DNA from 4 places in the Serratia ureilytica genome. Region 2 is predicted to be linked to each of the others. Evidence: predicted binding sites of a transcription regulator. Region 2 holds the regulator's gene; each other region holds the start of a gene.
What was found. Region 2 encodes LexA, which represses DNA repair genes until DNA is damaged. Its sites were predicted from a motif close to TNCTGTATGTACATACAGNA; they were not measured.

Region 1 (5,399 bases), 2.3 Mb from region 2:
ACCGCACGCGGTTATAAGGGTGCTGAGCCAGGTGTTTCCCCAGCGATGTCGCTTTAAGTTCCATATCGTCGCGCCATGACTATGTTGAGATTAAATAACGGATATCTGCCAGTTTACCTGCGATAAGCAGTGGCACTCTAGCGCTAAAAAAAGGGTAGAATAGATTTTGCGTTTTTATCGTGAATACGCCCGCATCGCGGTTTGGCTATCATTAGAGCAGAATGACGTCTATGCGTACTGTACTGAATATTCTTAATTTTGTGTTGGGCGGTTTCTTCACCACGCTAGGCTGGCTTATTGCTACAGTGTTCAGCGTGCTGCTTGTCATCACACTGCCGCTTACCCGCTCCTGTTGGGAAATCACCAAGCTGTCGCTGGTGCCGTTCGGCAACGAAGCGATACACGTCGATGAACTGTATCCGGAAAAAAGCAATGCGCTGCTCTCCGCCGGCGGCTCACTGCTCAACATTATCTGGCTGGTGCTGTTCGGCTGGTGGCTGTGTCTGTCACACATCGCCGCCGGTATCGTGCAATGCGTTTCAATCATCGGCATTCCGGTCGGCATCGCCAATTTCAAAATAGCCGCCATCGCACTGTGGCCGGTGGGACGCCGCGTCGTCTCGGTAGAAATGGCTCAGCAAGCCCGTATTGAGAATGCTCGCCGTCACTATCAACAGCGTTAATTTTTTCTCCGTTTGAGGAGTTTTTCGTGCTCTCTTTTGCACCCGCAGTTCGTCGTTATACTTACAACAGCAACCTGCTGTATCACTTGCGCATCCTCATTGCGCTGATCGGCACCACCGCCGTTCCCTGGTGGCTCGGCATTCCCAAGCTGACTATCCCGTTAACGCTGGGCGTGGTGGCAGCCGCCCTGACTGATTTGGACGACCGCCTGGCCGGCAGATTACGCAATCTGCTGATCACGTTGGTATGCTTCTTTATTGCTTCCGCCTCGATTGAGCTGCTGTTTCCCTACCCTTGGTTGTTCGCGCTTGGCTTAACCACCTCGACCTGCGGTTTTATCCTGCTGGGCGCCTTGGGGCAACGTTACGCCACCATCGCCTTCGGTGCGCTGCTGATCGCGGTTTACACCATGCTCGGCACTTCCATGTACGATGCCTGGTATCAGCAACCGCTGCTGCTGGTGATCGGTGCATTGTGGTACAACCTGCTGACGCTGGCGGGCCACCTGCTGTTCCCGATCCGACCGCTGCAAGAAAACCTGGCGCGCTGTTACGATCAACTGGCCAATTATCTGGACGCCAAAGCCAACCTGTTCGATCCCGACGCCGAACGCGACGCCGATCTGCCATGGATGGACGTCGCAATGGCCAACAGCGCGTTGGTCGCGTTGCTGAACCAGACCAAAGCCTCGCTGCTGACGCGCCTGAAAGGCGATCGCGGCCAGCGCGGCACCCGCCGCACCTTGCACTACTATTTTGTCGCGCAGGATATCCACGAACGCGCCAGCTCTTCCCACGTTCAGTACCACGCGCTCAGCCGGCAATTCCGTCACAGCGATATTTTATTCCGCTTCCAGCGTTTGCTGAGCATGCAGGCGCGCGCCTGCCGCCAGCTGGCACAATCGATCCTGCTGCGGCAAAAATACCAGCACAACCCGCGTTTTGAGCCAGCCTTCAGCCGCATTCAGGAGGCCTTGGCACGCATCGCCGAAACCCAGGGCAATAGCGAACAGACCAAGGCGCTGGCGCATCTGCTGAAAAACCTGCATGCGATAGATGCGCAGTTGGCCAATATCGAGTCCGAGCAAACGCTGGCGAGCGGACAAGCGGAAGAGAACAGCCTGGCCGACGATCGCTTAACCGGTTGGAGCGACATCCGGCTGCGCATCAGCCGCCATTTAACGCCGCAGTCGGCCCTGTTCCGCCATGCGATCCGCATGTCGGCGGTGCTGTGCGTCGGTTACGCCTTTATCCAGTTCACCGGTATGCAGCACGGTTACTGGATCCTGCTGACCAGCCTGTTCGTCTGCCAACCGAACTACAACGCCACCCGCCGGCGCCTGGCACTGCGCATCATCGGCACTCTGGCAGGTATCCTGATCGGCCTGCCAATCCTCTATTTCGTGCCTTCCGTAGAAGGGCAACTGGTGTTGATCGTCATCACCGGTGTCTTGTTCTTCGCTTTTCGCACCGTACAGTATGCCCATGCAACGATGTTCATCACGCTGCTTGTGTTGCTGTGCTTTAACCTGTTGGGTGAAGGTTTCGAAGTGGCCGCCCCGCGCGTTTACGATACCTTATTGGGTTGCGCCATCGCCTGGGCGGCGGTCAGCTTCATCTGGCCGGACTGGAAGTTCCGCCAACTGCCGGCGGTGGTGGATAAAACGCTGAATGCCAACTGCCGCTATCTGGACGCCATTTTGGTGCAATATCATCAAGGTAAGGATAACGGCCTCGCTTACCGCATTGCACGACGAGATGCCCATAACAGCGATGCGGAACTGGCTTCGGTCATCTCCAACATGTCAGCCGATCCCAAGGCCGACAAAGCGCTGCAGGAAGCCGCCTTCCGCTTGCTCTGTCTGAACCACACGCTCCTGAGCTATATCTCCGCATTGGGGGCGCACCGCGAGCGGCTTAACACCCCGGCCACGCTCGATCTGCTCAATGACGCCGTGTGTTACGTGGACGGCGCCCTGCATCAGGAAGAACGGAACAGCCAGCGCATTGCGCAGGCGTTGGAACAGCTGGCGGAGCGCATCAGCAAAGCCGTTCCGGAACCTGAAAGCAAAGAACAATTGGTCTTGCAGCAGGTGGGATTGGTGCTCGAGCTGCTGCCGGAGCTCACCGCGCTGCATGCCCAAATCAATAAGGCAGCCTAACTATTCAGGGCCCGACGATGGGCCCTGAATAACCGGCTCATGCCCATGGCGGCGCATCGCCATCGTATGATCGAACCAACGCACTAGCTCGCTGCGTAATTCGGCCGGCAACGCCGCCTGATGATAACCGGCTATCGCCCCGCCCAGCGACAGCAGCACTCGTAGCCCCAAATTAGTCTGCTGTTTCAATAAACGGAGATAGCTGCGTTTGGCGCCATGCAGCCGTAGGTCATAAGCGTTGCGAATGCCCGCTCGCCACAGCAGACGTTCCATATTGACGTCAATATTCGGCAATGCCTTCAGTCGGCCATGATCGCCAGCCTTAAGCCGCTGCTCCCGGCGCGCCTCCCTGACAGCCTGCCAGGCCAGCCCCACCAGCTCGTTGCGTTCCCGCCACAGCGACTCGTCAACCCAGTAATAGCGCAAGGTAATGGGCACACCGCGTTTGGAATAGACCATATTGACCATTCCGCGGGCGCGAAAGGCGGGTTCCATGCTTGCCGTAGCCCGCAAATACAGCTCCCCCTCCGCTATCACCGCAAACATGACGCCCTCAGCCAGCAGACCGTAACCGCCGAACTGCGACCGAGTCGTGATGGCCCCCAATGCCGCAAAGCAATTTTTAGCCTGCGCGATTCTTCTCGTCGACATCCTTTTCATAGCGTTCCTCCTTTTTAGGTTCTGGCCTTTAGGTTCTGGCCGTATTATTTCTCTCATCAATGAAAAAAGTAACGTGAACAACTAATTAGAAAAATACGCACTATCCGCCCGCCTGCCAATCACAAAAACCATCGGTACAAAAAATGATCGCAATTATGCGAGCCGCTACGAAAATTTGGGTTGATCTTATCCTAAATCAGGGATACTGTATAAACATACAGTAACACGACGGGCGGGAACTTTATGCGTACTCAATCACTCTACCAACCTCATTTCGGCCATGGCTCTTATACAACGCGCAATGTTGCGAAGAACACGGATGTCGGCAAAGAGAATGGCTTGATCAGTGAACTTGTTTACAACGAGCGCCAGCCCGCAGTGGCTCAATTGCTGTTGCCCCTGCTGCTGCAACTGGGCAAGCAGTCTCGCTGGCTTCTGTGGCTCACGCCGCAGCAAAAATTAAGTAAACAGTGGCTGCAGCAATCCGGCCTGCCGGTGGATAAAGTGGTGCAATTGAGCCAGATCAGCCCGGTGAATACGGTTGAGGCAATGGAAAAAGCGCTGCAAACGGGGAATTACAGCGTGGTTCTCGGCTGGTTGCCCGAGCTAACAGAGGAGGATCGTCTAAAATTAAGACGAGCGGCAGAATTGGGTAACGCATACGGGTTTATCATGCGTCCACAACGTGACATTAGCCCGACTCACGGACAGTGTTCTACCCTAAAAATTCACTCTTCTTTGTATCATTAAGTAAATTTAGGATTTTTCCCATCATTTTCGCACCCCGTAAAGGGAACCTTTGCGGGATAAGGCAAAAAGCTAGTCCGGCCGCGGTTCGGCAAGGAAAAACGCCCTGTTGATCGCCGCTTTTTTGAGCGGAGAATGTTAGCAAATATGTACGATTCTGCGTTTTTTTTTAGAGCCTTATCACATCACACTTGTAACTTTCGCGCCACGTTGTAGACTTTACATCGCCAAGGTTGCTCTATAACGTCAGAAAAACTGGCGAGTAACAAACGAGGGCTTAAACCTTGGCGAAGGAATTTAACCAAGGGCTTAAACAGCTTTAAAGCTCATTGCCTATTTGGATGATAACGAGGCGCAAAATGAAAAAGACAGCTATCGCATTAGCAGTGGCACTGGCAGGTTTCGCTACCGTAGCGCAAGCCGCTCCAAAAGATAACACCTGGTACACCGGTGCTAAACTGGGCTGGTCCCAGTACCACGACACTGGTTTCTACGGTAACGGTTACCAGAACGGTATCGGCAATGGCCCAACCCATAAAGATCAGCTGGGTGCAGGCGCGTTCCTGGGCTACCAGGCAAACCAATATCTGGGCTTCGAACTGGGCTATGACTGGCTGGGCCGCATGCCTTACAAAGGCAGCGTGAACAACGGTGCTTTCAAAGCGCAGGGCGTTCAACTGGCCGCTAAACTGAGCTACCCAATTGCTGACGATCTGGACATCTACACTCGTCTGGGTGGTATGGTATGGCGCGCAGACTCCAAAGCGAACTACGGCCGTACTGGTCAGCGTCTGAGCGACCACGACACCGGCGTTTCTCCGCTGGCTGCTGTTGGTGTTGAATACGCACTGACCAAAAACTGGGCTACTCGCCTGGACTACCAGTTCGTAAGCAACATCGGTGACGCAGGTACCGTTGGCGCGCGTCCAGACAACACCATGCTGAGCCTGGGCGTTTCTTACCGCTTCGGTCAGGATGACGTAGTTGCTCCAGTTGCTCCAGCTCCAGCTCCGGCTCCAGTTGTTGAAACCAAGCGTTTCACTCTGAAGTCTGACGTGCTGTTCAACTTCAACAAGTCTACTCTGAAAGCAGAAGGCCAGCAGGCTCTGGATCAGCTGTATACCCAACTGAGCTCCATGGATCCTAA
Region 2 (5,399 bases):
ATGACGATGCTGGCGATCAGCGACGGCAACACCAGCAGGTGGTGGATGTTGTTGCGGTAATAGGTCATCAGCACCGCCTGCTCGCGCGGCAGAATGATGATGTCGCCGATGTTGTCCTTTTCCACCTCGAACTTGTTCATGTTCAGCGCGTGATCCAGCAGCTCGTCCGGCGTCTGCGTCGGTACGGTGACGTCATGCGCGTAAGGCGCGTTGCGCATCAGCTGCAGGTAGCACTCGAGCTGCTCGAGCAATTGTTCGCGGGTCAGCGAACGCTGGCGCGAGGCCAGCAGCGCGGTGGAACACAGGTTCATGGCGTTGGCCGCGGCGGCATTGTTAATGCGCACCATGATCTGGCCGGCGAGATCGTTGACCGTCGGCGTCAACCAGCTTGGGCGCTGAGCTTCGATCGGATCGATCGACTCGCGCCACTGCGGCACGTGCTGGTTGAGGTAAGCGGTCAACGGCAGCGGTTCGCCGAAGTTGACGTAACCCTGGCCCAGATTGCGCAGTTTGCGCAGGCCGCGCAGCATCTGCAACAGGCTCTCTTTTTCCTTGGTGGCGCCGCGCAGCTCTTTGGCGTAGGTGCCCACTTCCATCACATGCTCGTAGCCGATGTAGATCGGCACCAGCGTGATCGGACGGGCGCCGCCGCGCAGCATCGCCTGGATGGTCATCGACAGGGTGCCGGTTTTCGGTTCCAGCAGACGCCCGGTGCGGGAGCGGCCGCCTTCCACGAAGTATTCCACCGAGTAACCGCGGGTGAACAGCTCGCCGAGGTATTCGCGGAACACCGTCGAGTAAAGCTTGTTGCCCTTGAAGGTGCGGCGGATGAAGAACGCGCCCAGGCGACGGAAGATCGGGCCGGCCGGCCAGAAGTTGAGGTTGATGCCCGCGGCGATGTGCGGCGGCACCAGGCCCTGGTGATACAGCACGTAGGACAGCAGCAGATAGTCCATGTGGCTGCGGTGGCAGGGCACGTAGACGATCTCGTGGCCGTCCTGCGCCAGCTGGCGCACGCGCTCGGCGTTGGTGACGTTGATGCCCTGATACAGCCGGTTCCAGGTCCAGCTCAGCACGCGATCGGACAGACGCACGGTTTCGTAGGAGAAGTCGGCGGCGATCTCTTCCATCAACGCGATGGCGTTCTGCTGGGCCTTCTCGTGAGAGATCTTTTTGCTGCGCGCTTCGTCCTCGACCGCTTTTTCGATCGCTTTGGACGCCAACAGCTTGTTGAACAGATCCTGACGGGCCGGCAGGCTTGGGCCTACAGCGGCCAGGCGCTGACGCGAGAAGTGCATGCGCGCCACGCGCGCCAGTTTCTGCGCGATGGTTTTATCCGTGCCGTGTTCGGTGGCCATGCGGCGCAGCGAAACGGTGTTGGAGAAGCGCACGAAGCTGTCGCGGCCGAGCCACAGCACGGCGAAGAATTTTTGCACGCCGTTCAACAGACGCAGGTGCGGCGTGCCGTGGCCTTCGCGGCCCGGCGAGCGGCCGAACATGACCGAAACCGGCAGCATTTGAATGTCGAGATCCGGATTGCTGCGATGCAGATCCAGGTAGTCGTGGAACAGCTTTACCGACTCTTCTTTCGGGGTGTAGTAGCGGAACACGCGCGGGCCGTCGTGAATGAACACGTAGCTCGGCAGCACGGTGCCGTCGATCTCCAGCGCGTTGAGCGGATCGGGCAGATCCTGCGCCAGGCACTGGGTGCGCAGCGTCAGCAAATCCGCCTTGGAATTGTAAGGTAAAACATACAAAATCGGCCGTGAGGGATCCAACCCTAGCTCGGTAACCGGATCTGAAGGGATGACCTTACTTCTTACCAACAATTTAAGTGGTAAATTCAATATTTTATAATAAATTTTACGCCAACCTGACATAACAACGTGAAGCCTCTTGTTAGCAATGCGCCGCAAGCATACCAGAAACCGGGTAGCAGATCTGTGGTGTTCGAAAACCGAGAGCCGTCAGCGCGGACTGTTCTAGACTCTTTTTATTATGACCGACCTCTGAGAAAGGCACGAAAACATGGCAAACCAAGCAACCGGATTGACCCGCATCATCAAGGCCGCCGGCTATTCTTATAAAGGGCTTTCCGCCGCCTGGCAACACGAGGCGGCGTTCCGCCAGGAACTGGTGGTGACCCTCCTGGCTATCATACTGGCTGTCTGGCTGGACGTGGGTGCGATAGCGCGCATTTTATTGATCGGATCGGTGGCGCTGGTGATGATCGTCGAGATCCTGAACAGCGCGATCGAAGCGGTGGTGGATCGCATCGGCAGCGAACACCATGAGCTGTCCGGGCGGGCCAAGGACATGGGATCGGCGGCGGTGTCGCTGGCGATCGTACTCGCGCTGTTCGTTTGGGGCACGGTCTTGTGGCAGCATTTTGGCTGACGCAAAGCGCCTACTGACTGATTTTTATTTATTCTTCGGTTCCCAATCCGCGCTTACCTGTATATACTCACAGCAAGACTGTATAAACAAACAGGGGGCGGAATGAAAGCACTAACTACCAGACAGCAAGAGGTCTACGATCTGATTCGCGATCATATTTCGCAAACGGGCATGCCGCCGACGCGTGCCGAGATCGCGATGCGTCTGGGGTTCCGTTCGCCTAACGCCGCCGAAGAGCACCTGAAGGCGCTGGCACGCAAAGGCGTGATCGAAATCGTCTCCGGCGCGTCGCGCGGTATCCGCCTGCTGATGGAAGAAGAAGAAGGGCTGCCGCTGATCGGCCGCGTCGCCGCCGGCGAGCCGCTGCTGGCGCAGCAGCACATCGAAGGGCACTACCAGGTGGATCCATCCCTGTTCAAACCGAGCGCCGATTTCCTGTTGCGGGTGAACGGCATGTCGATGCGCGACATCGGCATTCTGGACGGCGATCTGCTGGCGGTGCACAAAACGCAAGACGTGCGCAACGGCCAGGTCGTGGTCGCGCGCATCGAAGACGAAGTGACGGTCAAACGCTTGAAAAAGCACGGCAACGTGGTTGAACTGCTGCCGGAGAACAACGAATTCCAACCGATCGTGGTCGATCTGCGCCAGCAGAATTTCACGATCGAAGGGCTGGCGGTCGGCGTGATCCGCAACGGCGACTGGATTTAATCGCCGCGCCATCACCGCCGCTCCCTGTATCAATCGCCCCTGTTTTGGGGCGTTTTTGTTTCTGACTTCGCCCTTCGTCACTCTGTCACAGGAACATCCCATCATGCGCCTGATTTCCGCCTTCACCAGCGACACCGATAAAGCCCTGTGGCGCCTCGCCCTGCCGATGATTTTCTCCAATATCACCGTGCCGCTGCTCGGGCTGGTGGACACCGCGGTGATCGGCCACCTCGACAGCCCGATCTATTTGGGAGGCGTGGCGATCGGCGCGGTGGCGACCAGCTTCCTGTTCATGCTGCTGCTGTTCCTGCGCATGAGCACCACCGGCCTCGCGGCGCAGGCGCTGGGAGCGAAGAACCCGCAGGCGCTGGCGCGCGCCTTTATGCAACCGCTGCTGCTGGCGCTGTTGGCCGGGGGGGCGATCGTCCTGTTGCGCTACCCGCTGATCGAACTGGCGCTGCGGATCGTCGGCGGCGATGGCGAGGTGCTGGAGCAGGCGCGGCGTTTTCTTGAGATCCGCTGGTTGAGCGCGCCGGCGGCGCTGGCCAACCTGGTGCTGCTGGGCTGGCTGCTCGGCGTGCAGTACGTGCGTGCGCCGGTGATCCTGCTGATCGTCGGCAACCTGCTGAACATCGTGCTGGATATTTGGCTGGTGATGGGCCTGGGTTGGAACGTGCGAGGGGCGGCGGCGGCCACCGCCATCGCCGAATATGCCACGCTATTGCTCGGCCTGTGGCTGGCGTGGCGGGTGATGCGTCTGCGCGGTATTACCCTGGCGATGTTGCGTCAGGCCTGGCGTGGCGATCTGCGTCGCCTGCTGGCGCTCAATCGCGACATCATGCTGCGTTCATTGTTGCTGCAGCTGTGCTTTGCGTCGCTGACCATTTTCGGCGCTCGCCTGGGGAGCGATGTGGTGGCGGTTAACGCGGTGTTGATGAACCTGCTGACGTTTACCGCCTATGCGCTCGACGGCTTCGCTTATGCGGTGGAGGCCCATTCCGGCCACGCCTACGGCGCTCGGGACGGCAGCCAACTGCGTAAGGTGTGGCACGCGGCCTGCAGGCAGGCGGGGCTGGTCGCGTTGGCCTTCGGCCTGGCGTATGCCGTTACCGGCCAGCAGATCGTGGCGGCGTTGACCTCTCTACCGGAGCTGCGCGCGTTGGCCGCCCACTATTTACCGTGGCAGGTCATTTTGCCGCTGGTCGGGGTGTGGTGCTATTTGCTGGATGGCATGTTTATCGGCGCCACGCGCGGCGCTGAGATGCGTAACAGCATGGCGGTGGCCGCGGCAGGGTACGGTCTGACGCTGTTCAGCGTGCCGTTGCTTGGCAACCACGGGCTTTGGCTGGCGCTGGCGGTGTTTCTGACGTTGCGTGGCGTGGCATTGGGCTGGATTTGGCACCGTCACCAGGTGCGCGGCAGCTGGTTTACTGCACATTAAACCGGACGTTTTGTTGGGTTAATGGTTAGTTTTTCTTATGATTTTGGTCATGTTTGCTTACATGTTTTCAGCCTTGGTTTGTTCGCGTTAGTTCGTTGTTTGTTAGCGTTTTTTGTTTTTATTTTGTTTGTTAATGGTTTTTTATTCTGTGTTTTGGCTTTTTTATTTCCATGTTTAACTAGAATGAATCATGTGGCTGGTAAATGAAGGGGAGCGGTGCTTCTTAAGGTGAAGGAAGCATCGGCCAGAAAAATTTCTGGTTAACCCCGACCGGCAACAGGGATCACTGATTCACCACAGGTTAACGGAGAGACTATGAATAAAGATCAAGCCGACGGTAACTGGAAGCAGCTGAAAGGCAAAGTGAAAGAGAAATGGGGCAAGCTGACCGATGACGATCTGACGGTCATCGAAGGGAAACGCGAACAGCTGGTCGGCAAAATTCAGGAGCGCTACGGTTACCAGAAAGAGGCGGCCGAAAAAGAGGTGAAGGCCTGGGAAGATCACACCAAACACCGCTGGTAACACGCAGGGCCGCCACTGACGGCGGCCGGCAACAGCGCAGGCCGGCGTCGCTCCATCCTCTGGCGCCCCGGCCGCAGGTACAGGGAAGTACCTGACTTCGTCTTACTTCTTCTTGATGGCGATGCTGTGATCGTGTTCGGCGCAGTCATGCTTGCTGTCACAAGCTTCAACTTCAACGCAACCGGCGCACAGACCGTGCGCTTCCACCACGCTGTGCCGCAGTGCAAATCCGGCTTCCTGTGCCAGCTTCTGCAGCGTTTCCTCCACGCCTTCGGTGGTGCGTTCGGTCACCTGGCCGCAGCGGTCGCAGATAAACAGCGCGGAC
Region 3 (5,399 bases), 500 kb from region 2:
CTCCACCGAGGTGGCGCCCAGCAGGGTGCTGGCGACGAACGGCTGCTGACGCACGAAGGCCAACGCCATCTGCGAAGGATCCAGCCCGTGTTTTTTGGCCAGCGCCACGTATTCGGCGATCGCCCGTTGGGTTTGCTGCCCTGAATAACGGTTGAAGCGGGTGAACAGCGTATTGCGCGCACCGGCCGGTTTAGCGCCGTTGAGGTATTTACCGCTCAGCGTGCCGAACGCCAGGCTGGAATAGGCCAGCAGTTCTACCCCTTCGTGCTGGCTGATTTCGGCCAGGCCAATCTCAAAGCTGCGGTTCAGCAGGCTGTACGGGTTTTGAATCGACACGATGCGCGGCAGCTCGTGTTTCTCCGCCAGTTGCAGATAGCGCATCACGCCCCAGGGCGTTTCGTTGGAGACCCCGATATAGCGAATTTTACCGGCGCGCACCTGCTCGGTCAGCGCCTCCAGGGTTTCCAGCAGCGTGACCGTGGCTTTGTCATCGGTATATTGATAGTTGAGTTTGCCAAAGCAGTTGGTGGCGCGCTGCGGCCAGTGCAATTGGTAAAGATCGAGATAATCGGTGTTCAGCCGCTTGAGGCTGGCGTCCAGAGCGGCGCGGATGTTTTTGCGATCGAGCGCCTGCTGCGGGCGGATGCTGCTGTCAGTGCCGCGCACCGGGCCCGAGACTTTGCTGGCCAGGACGATTTTTTCGCGATTGCCGCGCGCTTTGATCCAACTGCCGATATAGCTTTCGGTCAGGCCCTGGGTTTCCGGGCGGGGCGGCACCGGGTACAGTTCGGCGGTATCTATCAGGTTCACGCCTGCGGCCAATGCATAGTCCAGTTGCGCATGGGCGTCGGCTTCGCTGTTCTGTTCGCCAAAGGTCATGGTGCCCAGTCCCAGCACGCTCACTTCTAAAGAACTGTGGGGAATACGGTGGTATTGCATTAACGGCCTTCCTTTCTTGTTAGCGCTGACGGACCGTGCGGCCCGGTGAAACAGGAGCCCAATTCAGAAGACGGCGCAAAGTCCGTCGGGCGGCGATGTCGCCTTTCCTGACTATAACCAAGCGGTGAAGATGGGGGAAGCGGATTCCGTGCGGACACGAATGAGGGCTACCGCGCTCGAGCGGGCGATAGCCGGCGTGCGGTGATTAGCGTTCGATAACCTGGGAAACCTGATCGCCGTTGATCTGGCGGTGATTGCCTTTCTCATCTTTATAACTGATGAGCCCGGTGTCTGTGTCGATCTCCGGTTTGCCTTGCGTCAGGATCATGTTGCCGTCTTTGGTCGCCATGACGTAGTCGCTGGAACATCCCGCCAAACCGGCGGCCATAACCAGCGCAGACACTGCCATTACCCACTTTTTCATCCTGCGGATCCTCGATTATGCAGAAAACAATGTTCTTTCAAGATTAGCAAACTCTTGGCAGAGAGCGTCTCAGATAAGTCTTTATCTGATAAGAAAAACTGAAATGAGGGGGGCAACGAAACGGCGGAAGCCGCCGATGGCGGCCTCCGCGTAGGGTTATTCCGGCGAACGGTTTTTCTTGCTGCGCATCAGATTGAGCGCCTCTACCGACATGGAGAAGAACATGGCGAAGTAGATGTAGCCTTTCGGCACGTGCACCTGGAAACTTTCCAGCATCAGCGTGAAGCCCACCAGGATCAGGAACGCCAGCGCCAGCATTTTCACCGACGGATGGCGATTGACGAACTCGCCGATCGGCCGTGCGGCGAACATCATCACGCCGACGGCAATCACCACCGCCGCCATCATGATGAACAGGTGATCGGAAAGGCCTACGGCGGTAATCACCGAATCCAGACTGAAGATGATATCCAACAGCATGATCTGTACGATCGCGCCGAAGAAGCTGTGCACCTTGGTGTGGTGCTCTTCTTCCGTGCCTTCGATGGTTTCGTGGATCTCTTTGCTGGCTTTCCAGATCAGGAACAATCCACCGAGCAGCAGGATCAGATCGCGGGCGGAAATGGCGTGATCCAGCACGGTGAACAGCGGGTGCGTCAAGCGGATCACCCAGGCGATGGAGGCCAGCAGCGCCAGACGCATAATCATGGCGGCGGCCAGCCCGAGCCGGCGAGCTTTGTTCTGTTGCGCTTTGGGCAGCTTGGCCACCACCAGCGACAGAAAAATGATGTTATCAATACCCAGTACGATCTCAAGAATGGTTAGCGTACCTAACGCTAACCAGGCATTGGGATCCATAATCCATTCGAACATTGCCCGACACACCTTAATACTTAATAAATGCAAAGCGTGAATTATACGCGTTTATCGTGGCGCTGACAGGGTTAGCTAAACCAGAGTTAAACGAAATCGCTTAGATTGAGAAATGTCTTGCCAGCAGCGCGCCGGTAAAACCCTTTTTCAGATAGAAACCGCGCGGCAGCGTCATGATAGGTTGCCCCTGTTCGCCGATGGCTTCGGTGAGCGCCTTGTTGTTGGCCGCTTTGGGGCGCAGTTGCAGCACTTCGCCGTGGCGTGCGGTGATGCGTTCTACGTGACCGAGCACAATCAGATCCATCAGCTCTTCCCAATCGCGGCGCAGCATCTCTTCTTCTGCAGCGCTCGGGCTCCACAGCAGCGGCGAACCGACGCGGCGCTGCGCCAGCGGGATTTGCCGTTCGCCCTCTACCGGTATCCACAACACGCGCGCCAGCTTGTGGCGAACGTGGCTGCTGGCCCAGGTGACGCCGCTGTTGCCGGTGAGCGGGGCCACGCAGACGAAAGTGGTCTCCAGCGGTTTGCCGGCGGCGTCGACAGGAATGGTTTTCAGCTCAATGCCCAGCTCAGGAAAATCCTGTTCCGGTTTGCTGCCGGCCATGGCACCGAGGTACAGCTCCAGCAGCATGCCCACCCAGCCTTTATCGCGTTTCAGATCCTTGGGGATCGGCAACTGCGCGCGGGCGGCCAGTTCGCCAAAACTGAAGCCGGCCAGCGCCTGAGCGCGCTCGAACAGCTGCCGTTCATTTTCCGGCGGGGGTGGCAGAGGGGATAAAAACGCCATAAATCAAGCCTGTCGAATTTGGTTGAAAAACGTACTGCAAAGATACACGGGAAACGGTAACCCCAGTCGCCTGGGGAAAAGAATAATAGTAGCATGATTTTACATGACTTTTTTTCTTTCCTTGCGCGGGCGACAATGCTCCCGCGAGGCTTGTTCACCTGAAGCCACCGACAATAAACAGGATCTTACACCTATTTATCCACAGATTTATGGGATAACCCAAATTTTTACCGATTACTGGTTCAATTTACAGCCTTGACTCGGGCGGTTTTTTACGAATTTGTCCGTTTTGTGCGTAACTTGCCCGGATAATCTGTGGATAAAAACGGCGTTGGTGGATCTTTCGCCAGGGTAAGATCCTTACCGTGCATAGATCACATTTTTGCCCTGTACATAACTGTGGGATATTGGTTAATTATATGTTTTTAGGAGTAATATTGTTTTTTCGGTGTGAGGAGGGATTTTCGGGGACGAGAGTTTTACCGGCTTATCCCTCGAGTTCTACACACACCTATCCACAGAAAAAGTGAATAAAACCGGTCTGAAATGCCGATGCATGTTTATAACTTTGCCTATATCTGTGAGTTATCCCAATGTTATCCGGCCCGCAGCGCCGTAAAGCAGTGGTTTACCGCCTGTAGCTTGTGTGAAACAATCAGGGCATCTATGCGAATTTAAGCTTATCGAGGTAGTCCGGTGATCGATGATGATGGCTACCGCCCGAATGTTGGTATCGTAATCTGTAATCGTCAGGGGCAGGTCTTATGGGCCCGCCGTTACGGTCAGCACTCCTGGCAGTTTCCCCAAGGTGGGATTAACCCTGGCGAAACTGCGGAGCAGGCGATGTACCGTGAGCTGTTCGAAGAAGTGGGGCTGAGTAAAAAGGATGTGCGCATCCTGGCTTCGACCCGCAACTGGTTGCGCTATAAATTGCCGAAACGTTTGGTGCGTTGGGACACAAAGCCGGTTTGTATCGGCCAAAAGCAAAAATGGTTTTTGTTGCAGCTACTGTGCAATGACGCTGATATCAACATGCAGCGCAGCAGCACACCGGAGTTCGACGGTTGGCGCTGGGTGAGCTTCTGGTATCCGGTGCGCCAGGTGGTGTCGTTTAAACGCGACGTCTACCGCCGGGTGATGAAAGAATTCGCCGTGACCGTGATGCCGATGCAAGAGCAGGCGGCGCCGCGGCAGGCCCCCGCTTATCGCCGAAAGAGAGGTTAAGTTAAGCCGACTATGCTCACGCGCTTGCGAGAAATTGTAGAGAAGGTGGCCGCGGCGGCCAGTCTGACGGATGCGCTGGATCTGCTGGTCAATGAAACCTGTCTGGCGATGGACACCGAAGTGTGCTCCATTTACCTGGCGGACAACGATCGCCGCTGTTACTACTTGATGGCCACGCGCGGGCTGAAAAAGCCGCGCGGGCGCACTATCGCATTGGCGTTTGACGAAGGTGTCGTCGGGTTGGTCGGCCGCCGGGCCGAACCCATCAACCTGGCCGATGCCCAAAGCCATCCCAGCTTCAAGTACGTTCCGCAGGTCAAAGAGGATCGTTTCCGATCCTTCCTCGGGGTACCGATCATTCACCGGCGCCAGCTGTTGGGGGTGTTGGTGGTGCAGCAGCGCGAGCTGCGCCAGTTCGACGAAAGCGAAGAGTCGTTCATGGTCACCCTGGCCACGCAGATGGCCGGGATCCTTTCACAGTCGCAGCTTAATGCCATTTTCGGCCAGTATCGCCAAACGCGCGTGCGCGCGCTGGCGGCCTCGCCCGGCGTAGCGGTGGCGGAAGGGTGGCAGGACAGCAGCCAGCCTTCGCTCGATCAGGTTTACCGCGCGTCGACGCTGGACACCGCCAGCGAGCGCGAGCGCCTGACGTTGGCGTTGGAAGAGGCCGGCGCGGAATTTCGCCGCTTCAGCAAGCGTTTTGCCGCCAGCTCGCAAAAAGAGAGCGCGGCGATCTTCGATCTTTATTCTCACCTGCTAAACGACGCCCGCCTCAAGCGCGAATTGTTCGCCGAAATTGACAACGGCTCGGTGGCGGAATGGGCGGTGAAGCAGGTGATAGAAGCCTTTGCCGAACAGTTCGCCAAACTGCAGGACACCTATATGCGCGAGCGCGGCAGCGATCTGCGCGCGCTGGGTCAGCGCCTGCTGTTCCACCTCGACGACACCACTCAGGGCGCCACCCAGTGGCCGGCGCGTTTTGTGCTGGTGGCGGATGAACTGACCGCGACATTGCTGGCCGAAGTGCCGCAGGATCGCCTGGTCGGCGTGGTCGTGCGCGACGGCGCCGCCAACTCGCATGCGGCGATTTTGGTGCGGGCGATGGGGGTGCCGACGGTGATGGGCGCCGACATCCAGCCTTCTCTGCTCAGC
Region 4 (5,399 bases), 1.4 Mb from region 2:
GTGCGCACGCGCGGGCATAACGGCGAACAAAAGCCGTGGCGCATCGCCATCGAGCGCCCGACCGCCGGTACGCAGCAGCAGGCGCAGCTGGTGATCCAACCCGGGGAGATGTCGATCGCCACTTCGGGTGACTATCGCAACTACTTCGAGCAAGACGGGATGCGCTATTCGCACACCATCGATCCGGTCACCGGGCGCCCAATCCATCATCGGTTGGTGTCGATCACCGTGCTGAGCCCGACCTGCATGACCGCCGACGGCCTGTCCACCGGCCTGAACGTGATGGGGCCGGAGCGCGGCATGGCGCTGGCCAACCTGCTCGGCATCCCGGTGTTCATGATCGTGAAAACCGCCGACGGCTTTGAGGAGCGTTATTCAGACGCGTTCAAGCCCTATCTGAAAAAGCGTTCGTGAGGTTGCTATGTTGACGGTATTCGCCGCTACCTTCGTGTTGTTTCTGCTGATCGTCGGCGGCATGTCGCTGGGCTATGTGTTCAAACGCAAAAGCCTGCAGGGCAGCTGCGGCGGCATCACCGCGCTGGGCATGGAGAAAGTCTGCGACTGCCCGGAGCCGTGCGATGCGCGCAAAAAACGCGAAGCCAAAGCGGCGCAGCGGCGCGAGCAGTTGGAAAAGCACCGCATTCTGTAGCTGTAGCGAAAACCCGGCCTTGGCCGGGTTTTTTATTTCGTCTTGCGGAAGCTTTTCGCCTCGGCCGGGGAGTTAACCATCACGCCGTCGGCGCCCAGCGCCAGCGCCTGCTGATATTCCTGCGGCGAGTTGACCCCGAACAGGATGATGTGCGCCGGGCCCTGCGAGCGGAAACAGTCCATCGACTCTTTATCCCAGGTCAGAAATGCCTTCGAACGCCCTTCGCCGAGGGTATATTTCTCTACCACCTCCACCTCGCGTTTCAGCTCCAGCCCGTACCAGCGCGGCTGCCGGTTGTCCGGTTTGACGTCGCACTGGTGCGCCATGGTGACGTTGGCCAGCAGCGTGCGGGTCTCGTCGCGGCTTTCAAAGCGCGGGATGGCCGGCGGCAGCGCCTGCAGATATTTGGCGTCGGTAGAGTAGACGCGGGTGCGGTTCAGGCTGTCGGTGCTTTGCAACGTCGCCAGCAGCGCCTGGCCAAACTGCGCCGGATCGGCGTCCGGGGATTTGATGTCCAGATAAAAGGTGACGTGCGGAAACGCCTTCAGCACGTCGTCGAGGCGCGGAATGCCGATGCCCTGGCCGCGGAACGGGTGGGCGTCACCCTTGGCGAAGGCCCAGCCGGCATCGGTCTCGGCCAACTGCGCGGCGGTATAGGCAGAGACCGGGCCCTGCCGGTTGGTCAACGCTTTCAGATCCGAGGGGCGGTACAGCACGATGACGCCGTCTTTGGATTCTTGCAGGGTGATCCAAATGGCGTCGGCGCCGTTTTTCAATGCCGTTTCGATAGCGATGCGGGTGTTTTCCGGCGCATCGGCGGTGCCGCCGCGGTGGGCGACGATCGCCGGCGCATGACCGGCGGCGGCGCTGGCCGCCAGCGCGCTCAGCGACAGCGCGGAAGCCAGCAGCAAATGAGAAAATCTGATCATGTAGGGTACCTTGTCGTTATCGTTGTGGAGAGCCGCACGGGATGGCGGAAATCATACTATTGAAAAATTAAGCTTTTTTAACAACGCGGAAATATCTGGCGGAAACGCCGCTTTCCTCGAGCTCCGCGGCCTTGAGCTTTCGGTATCTGACTGTATACTTATACAGTGTTACTGGAGGGTGCGATGCGTAAAATCATTCATGTCGATATGGACTGCTTCTTCGCGGCGGTGGAAATGCGCGACGATCCCAGCCTGCGCGATATTCCGTTGGCGATTGGCGGCAGCGCCGATCGCCGCGGGGTGATCAGCACCGCCAACTATCCGGCGCGGCGCTACGGCGTGCACAGCGCCATGTCCACGGCGATGGCGCTCAAGCTGTGCCCGCATCTCACCCTGCTGCCGGGGCGCATGGCGGCCTACAAAGAAGCCTCGCTGCACATCCGCGAAATCTTCGCCCGCTATACCCCGCTGATCGAGCCGCTGTCGCTCGATGAAGCTTATCTCGACGTGACCGAGAGCCCGCAATGCAACGGCTCGGCGACGCTGATCGCCCAGGAAATCCGTCAGGCGATCGCCGACGAACTGAACCTCACCGCGTCGGCCGGCATCGCGCCAATCAAGTTTCTCGCCAAAATCGCCTCCGAGATGAACAAGCCGAACGGGCAATATGTGATCACGCCGGCGCAGGTGCCGGCGTTTTTGCAGCAGCTGCCGCTCAGCAAGATCCCCGGCGTCGGCAAGGTGACCGCCAAACGGCTGGAAGAAGTGGGGCTTATCACCTGCGCCGACGTGCAGCAATACGATTTGGCGCAGCTGCTAAAGCGCTTCGGCAAGTTCGGCCGGGTGCTGTGGGAGCGCTGTCAGGGCATCGATCGGCGCGAAATCTCTCCTGAGCGGCTGCGCAAATCGGTGGGGGTGGAACGCACGCTGGCGGAGGATATTCACGACTGGGAAGACTGCGAAACGCTGATTATCGACAAGCTCTATCCCGAGCTGGAGATGCGGCTGCGCAAGGTGAAGCCGGATCTGCACATCGCCCGGCAGGGCGTGAAGCTGAAGTTTCAGGATTTTCAGCAAACCACCCAGGAGCACGTGTTCCCGGTGCTGAACCGGCAGGATTTGCTGGAGGTGGCGCGACAGGCGTGGCGCGAGCGGCGCGAAGGGCGCGGCGTGCGGCTGGTGGGGTTGCATGTGACGCTGCTCGATCCGCAGCTGGAGCGGCAGTTGGCGCTGCCTTGGGAATAAAAAAGCCGGCGACCGCCGGCTTTTTGCGTTAAGCGCGCAGATTACGCGCGCTCAGGGATCGCTTTCAGCAACGAGGTCAGCAGCTTCCAGTACAGGCCGACGCTTTCGATATGCACCTGCTCATCCGGCGAGTGCGGGCCGGTGATGGTTGGCCCGATCGATACCATATCCATGTTTGGATACGGCTTTTTGAACAGACCGCATTCCAGACCGGCGTGGATCACCATGATGTTCGGCGTCTTGTTGAACAGCTCCTGATACAGCTCGCGCACCAGGTGCATCACCGGCGAGTCGGCGTCCGGCTGCCAGCCCGGGTAGCCCCCCTTCGGCGCCACCTTGGCGCCGGCCAGCTGGCCCAGCGCGGTCAGCATCTCGACAACGTAATCTTTGCCGCTGTCGATCAGGGAGCGGATCAGGCAGATGATTTCCGCTTCGTTTTCGCTGGTGGTGACTACGCCGACGTTCAGCGAGGTTTCCACCACGCCTTTGACCGCGTCGCTCATGCGGATCACGCCGTTCGGCGTGCCGTTCAGCAGCGCCAGGAAGCGTTGCTGGCTGTCGGCGCTCAGCGCCTGCGAAGCGCTGGTGGTCGGCTCCAGCAGCACGGTGATGTTCTTCTCTTTGGCGGAGAGTTCGTTCTGCAGCACGGCCAGGAACTCTTGGCTCAGCGCTTTCAGCGCGTCGGCTTTTTCTGCCGGCACCGCTACCACCGCGGAGGCTTCACGCGGGATGGCGTTGCGCAGGGTGCCGCCGTTCAGGTCCAGCACGCGCAGGTTCAGCGCCTCCGCATGGGCGAACAGGAAGCGCGCCAGCAGTTTGTTGGCGTTGCCCAGCCCGACGTGGATCTCGGCGCCGGAATGGCCGCCTTTCAGGCCCTTGAGAGTCAGCTTCAGGGTTTGGTAACCGGCCGGCACCGCTTCGCGCTGCAGCGGCAGGGTAGTGATGAAGTCGATACCGCCGGCGCAACCCATGTAGATTTCGCCTTCTTCTTCGGAATCGGTATTGATCAGGATGTCCGCCTGCAGCCAGTTCGGCTGCAGCCCGAAGGCGCCGTCCATCCCCGCTTCTTCGGTCATGGTCAGCAGGACTTCCAGCGGGCCGTGCTCAACGCTGTCGTCGGCCAGCACCGCCAGGGCGGAGGCCATGCCGATGCCGTTATCGGCGCCCAGCGTGGTGCCGCGCGCTTTCACCCACTCGCCGGCGATATAAGGCTGGATCGGATCCTTGGCGAAGTCGTGCACGGTGTCGTTATTCTTTTGCGGCACCATGTCCAGGTGCGCTTGCAGCGCCACCGGCTTGCGATTTTCCATGCCTTTGGTGGCCGGTTTGCGCAGCAGGATATTGCCGACCTGATCGCGCTCGGCGTGCAGGTTCTTTTCTTTGGCCCAGGTGAGGATGTGCTGCGCCAGCGCTTCTTCATGATAAGAAGGGTGCGGGATAGAACAGATCTTGGCGAAAATATCCCACAGCGGCTGTGGCGAAAGCTGAGACAATTCAGACACTATAAGTCTCCTGTGACGGCAGGCTCCGACAGGACGGGCGTGCCGCGCGGTTAAGGTGAGTGGGCATCTGTGCGTCGTGGCACGATCGTCAGAGAATATCACTTTATTTCCGGCGGTGCGCGCCCCGTATTGTGCGGTTTAAGCGCTTGATCACACGGCTTCGCGGCGGGAACGTTCGTTTTTTCAGCATCAATCACCGAAAAGCCGCCCGGCGGAAATCACGAGGTTTTCCTCGGTACAGCTGGAATTCAATGCGGCCAGTCTCTATAATCTCGCGCAACCTTTTTTCCCCTGAACTATAAATAAGCCGCTTCACCGCCGGCTGGGACACGATTCTATGAGCGAAAAATACGTTGTTACCTGGGATATGCTGCAAATGCACGCACGCAAGCTGGCGCACCGCCTGCTGCCTGCCGACAAATGGACAGGCATCATTGCCGTAAGCCGCGGCGGTCTGGTACCGGCGGGCCTGCTGGCGCGCGAACTGGGCATCCGCTATGTGGATACCGTCTGCATTTCCAGCTATGACCATGACAACCAACGCGAAATGAAAGTGCTCAAGCGCGCCGAAGGCGACGGTGAAGGCTTCATCGTGGTGGACGATCTGGTGGATACCGGCGGCACCGCGAAAGCGATCCGCGATATGTACCCGAAAGCGCATTTCGTCACCATCTTCGCCAAACCAGCGGGTCGTCCGCTGGTGGACGACTACGAAGTCGACATCCCGCAGGATACCTGGATCGAACAGCCGTGGGACATGGGCGTCAGCTTCGTTCCCCCGATCGGCGGTCGCTAAGTCCAGCCAGTTCCAAGTCAACGCCCGGTTATGCCGGGCGTTTGTTTAATGATAAACGTGATGGCGTTGTCAGGCTTACCGAAGGCAAGATATAAAAAATAAGGAAAATCAATTTATTGATTTTCGGCCGTTGACCACAAAGGAGGAAAAACCACGCTTTTTCCTCCTTTGTCAGCCGCCTGACGCCCGGTTATGCCGGGCGTTTGCGTTATCTTGGTTTATCCCGCCAGAGTTAGGTACACTACCTCCAGTTAAGTAGGCCTTTTGCGGCCTATCGC

Region 1: sulA (SOS-induced cell division inhibitor SulA) is a predicted target of LexA. The motif match lies at 3,709-3,728, and genes of this name have one in related genera.
Region 3: mutH (DNA mismatch repair endonuclease MutH) is a predicted target of LexA. The motif match lies at 3,259-3,278, and genes of this name have one in related genera.
Region 4: dinB (DNA polymerase IV) is a predicted target of LexA. The motif match lies at 1,727-1,746, and genes of this name have one in related genera.

Annotation. Positions count from the first base shown of each region.
Region 1 covers NZ_CP071320.1:3,181,197-3,186,595, forward strand. Annotated here, with positions in the region: gene helD (DNA helicase IV) at 1-64, opposite strand, end outside; gene J0X03_RS14995 (YccF domain-containing protein) at 231-683, shown strand; gene yccS (YccS family putative transporter) at 710-2,845, shown strand; gene J0X03_RS15005 (TfoX/Sxy family DNA transformation protein) at 2,846-3,505, opposite strand; gene sulA (SOS-induced cell division inhibitor SulA) at 3,749-4,255, shown strand; gene ompA (porin OmpA) at 4,612-5,399, shown strand, end outside.
Region 2 covers NZ_CP071320.1:418,859-424,257, forward strand. Annotated here, with positions in the region: gene plsB (glycerol-3-phosphate 1-O-acyltransferase PlsB) at 1-1,880, opposite strand, end outside; gene J0X03_RS01975 (diacylglycerol kinase) at 2,029-2,397, shown strand; gene lexA (transcriptional repressor LexA) at 2,500-3,108, shown strand; gene dinF (MATE family efflux transporter DinF) at 3,212-4,549, shown strand; gene J0X03_RS01990 (CsbD family protein) at 4,865-5,074, shown strand; gene zur (zinc uptake transcriptional repressor Zur) at 5,177-5,399, opposite strand, start outside.
Region 3 covers NZ_CP071320.1:919,256-924,654, forward strand. Annotated here, with positions in the region: gene J0X03_RS04235 (NADP(H)-dependent aldo-keto reductase) at 1-939, opposite strand, end outside; gene J0X03_RS04240 (YgdI/YgdR family lipoprotein) at 1,145-1,363, opposite strand; gene J0X03_RS04245 (TerC family protein) at 1,520-2,236, opposite strand; gene mutH (DNA mismatch repair endonuclease MutH) at 2,337-3,023, opposite strand; gene rppH (RNA pyrophosphohydrolase) at 3,720-4,247, shown strand; gene ptsP (phosphoenolpyruvate--protein phosphotransferase) at 4,260-5,399, shown strand, end outside.
Region 4 covers NZ_CP071320.1:4,082,164-4,087,562, reverse strand. Annotated here, with positions in the region: gene J0X03_RS19345 (FAD:protein FMN transferase) at 1-414, shown strand, start outside; gene nqrM ((Na+)-NQR maturation NqrM) at 422-649, shown strand; gene J0X03_RS19335 (glycerophosphodiester phosphodiesterase family protein) at 682-1,578, opposite strand; gene dinB (DNA polymerase IV) at 1,762-2,823, shown strand; gene pepD (beta-Ala-His dipeptidase) at 2,865-4,325, opposite strand; gene gpt (xanthine phosphoribosyltransferase) at 4,663-5,121, shown strand.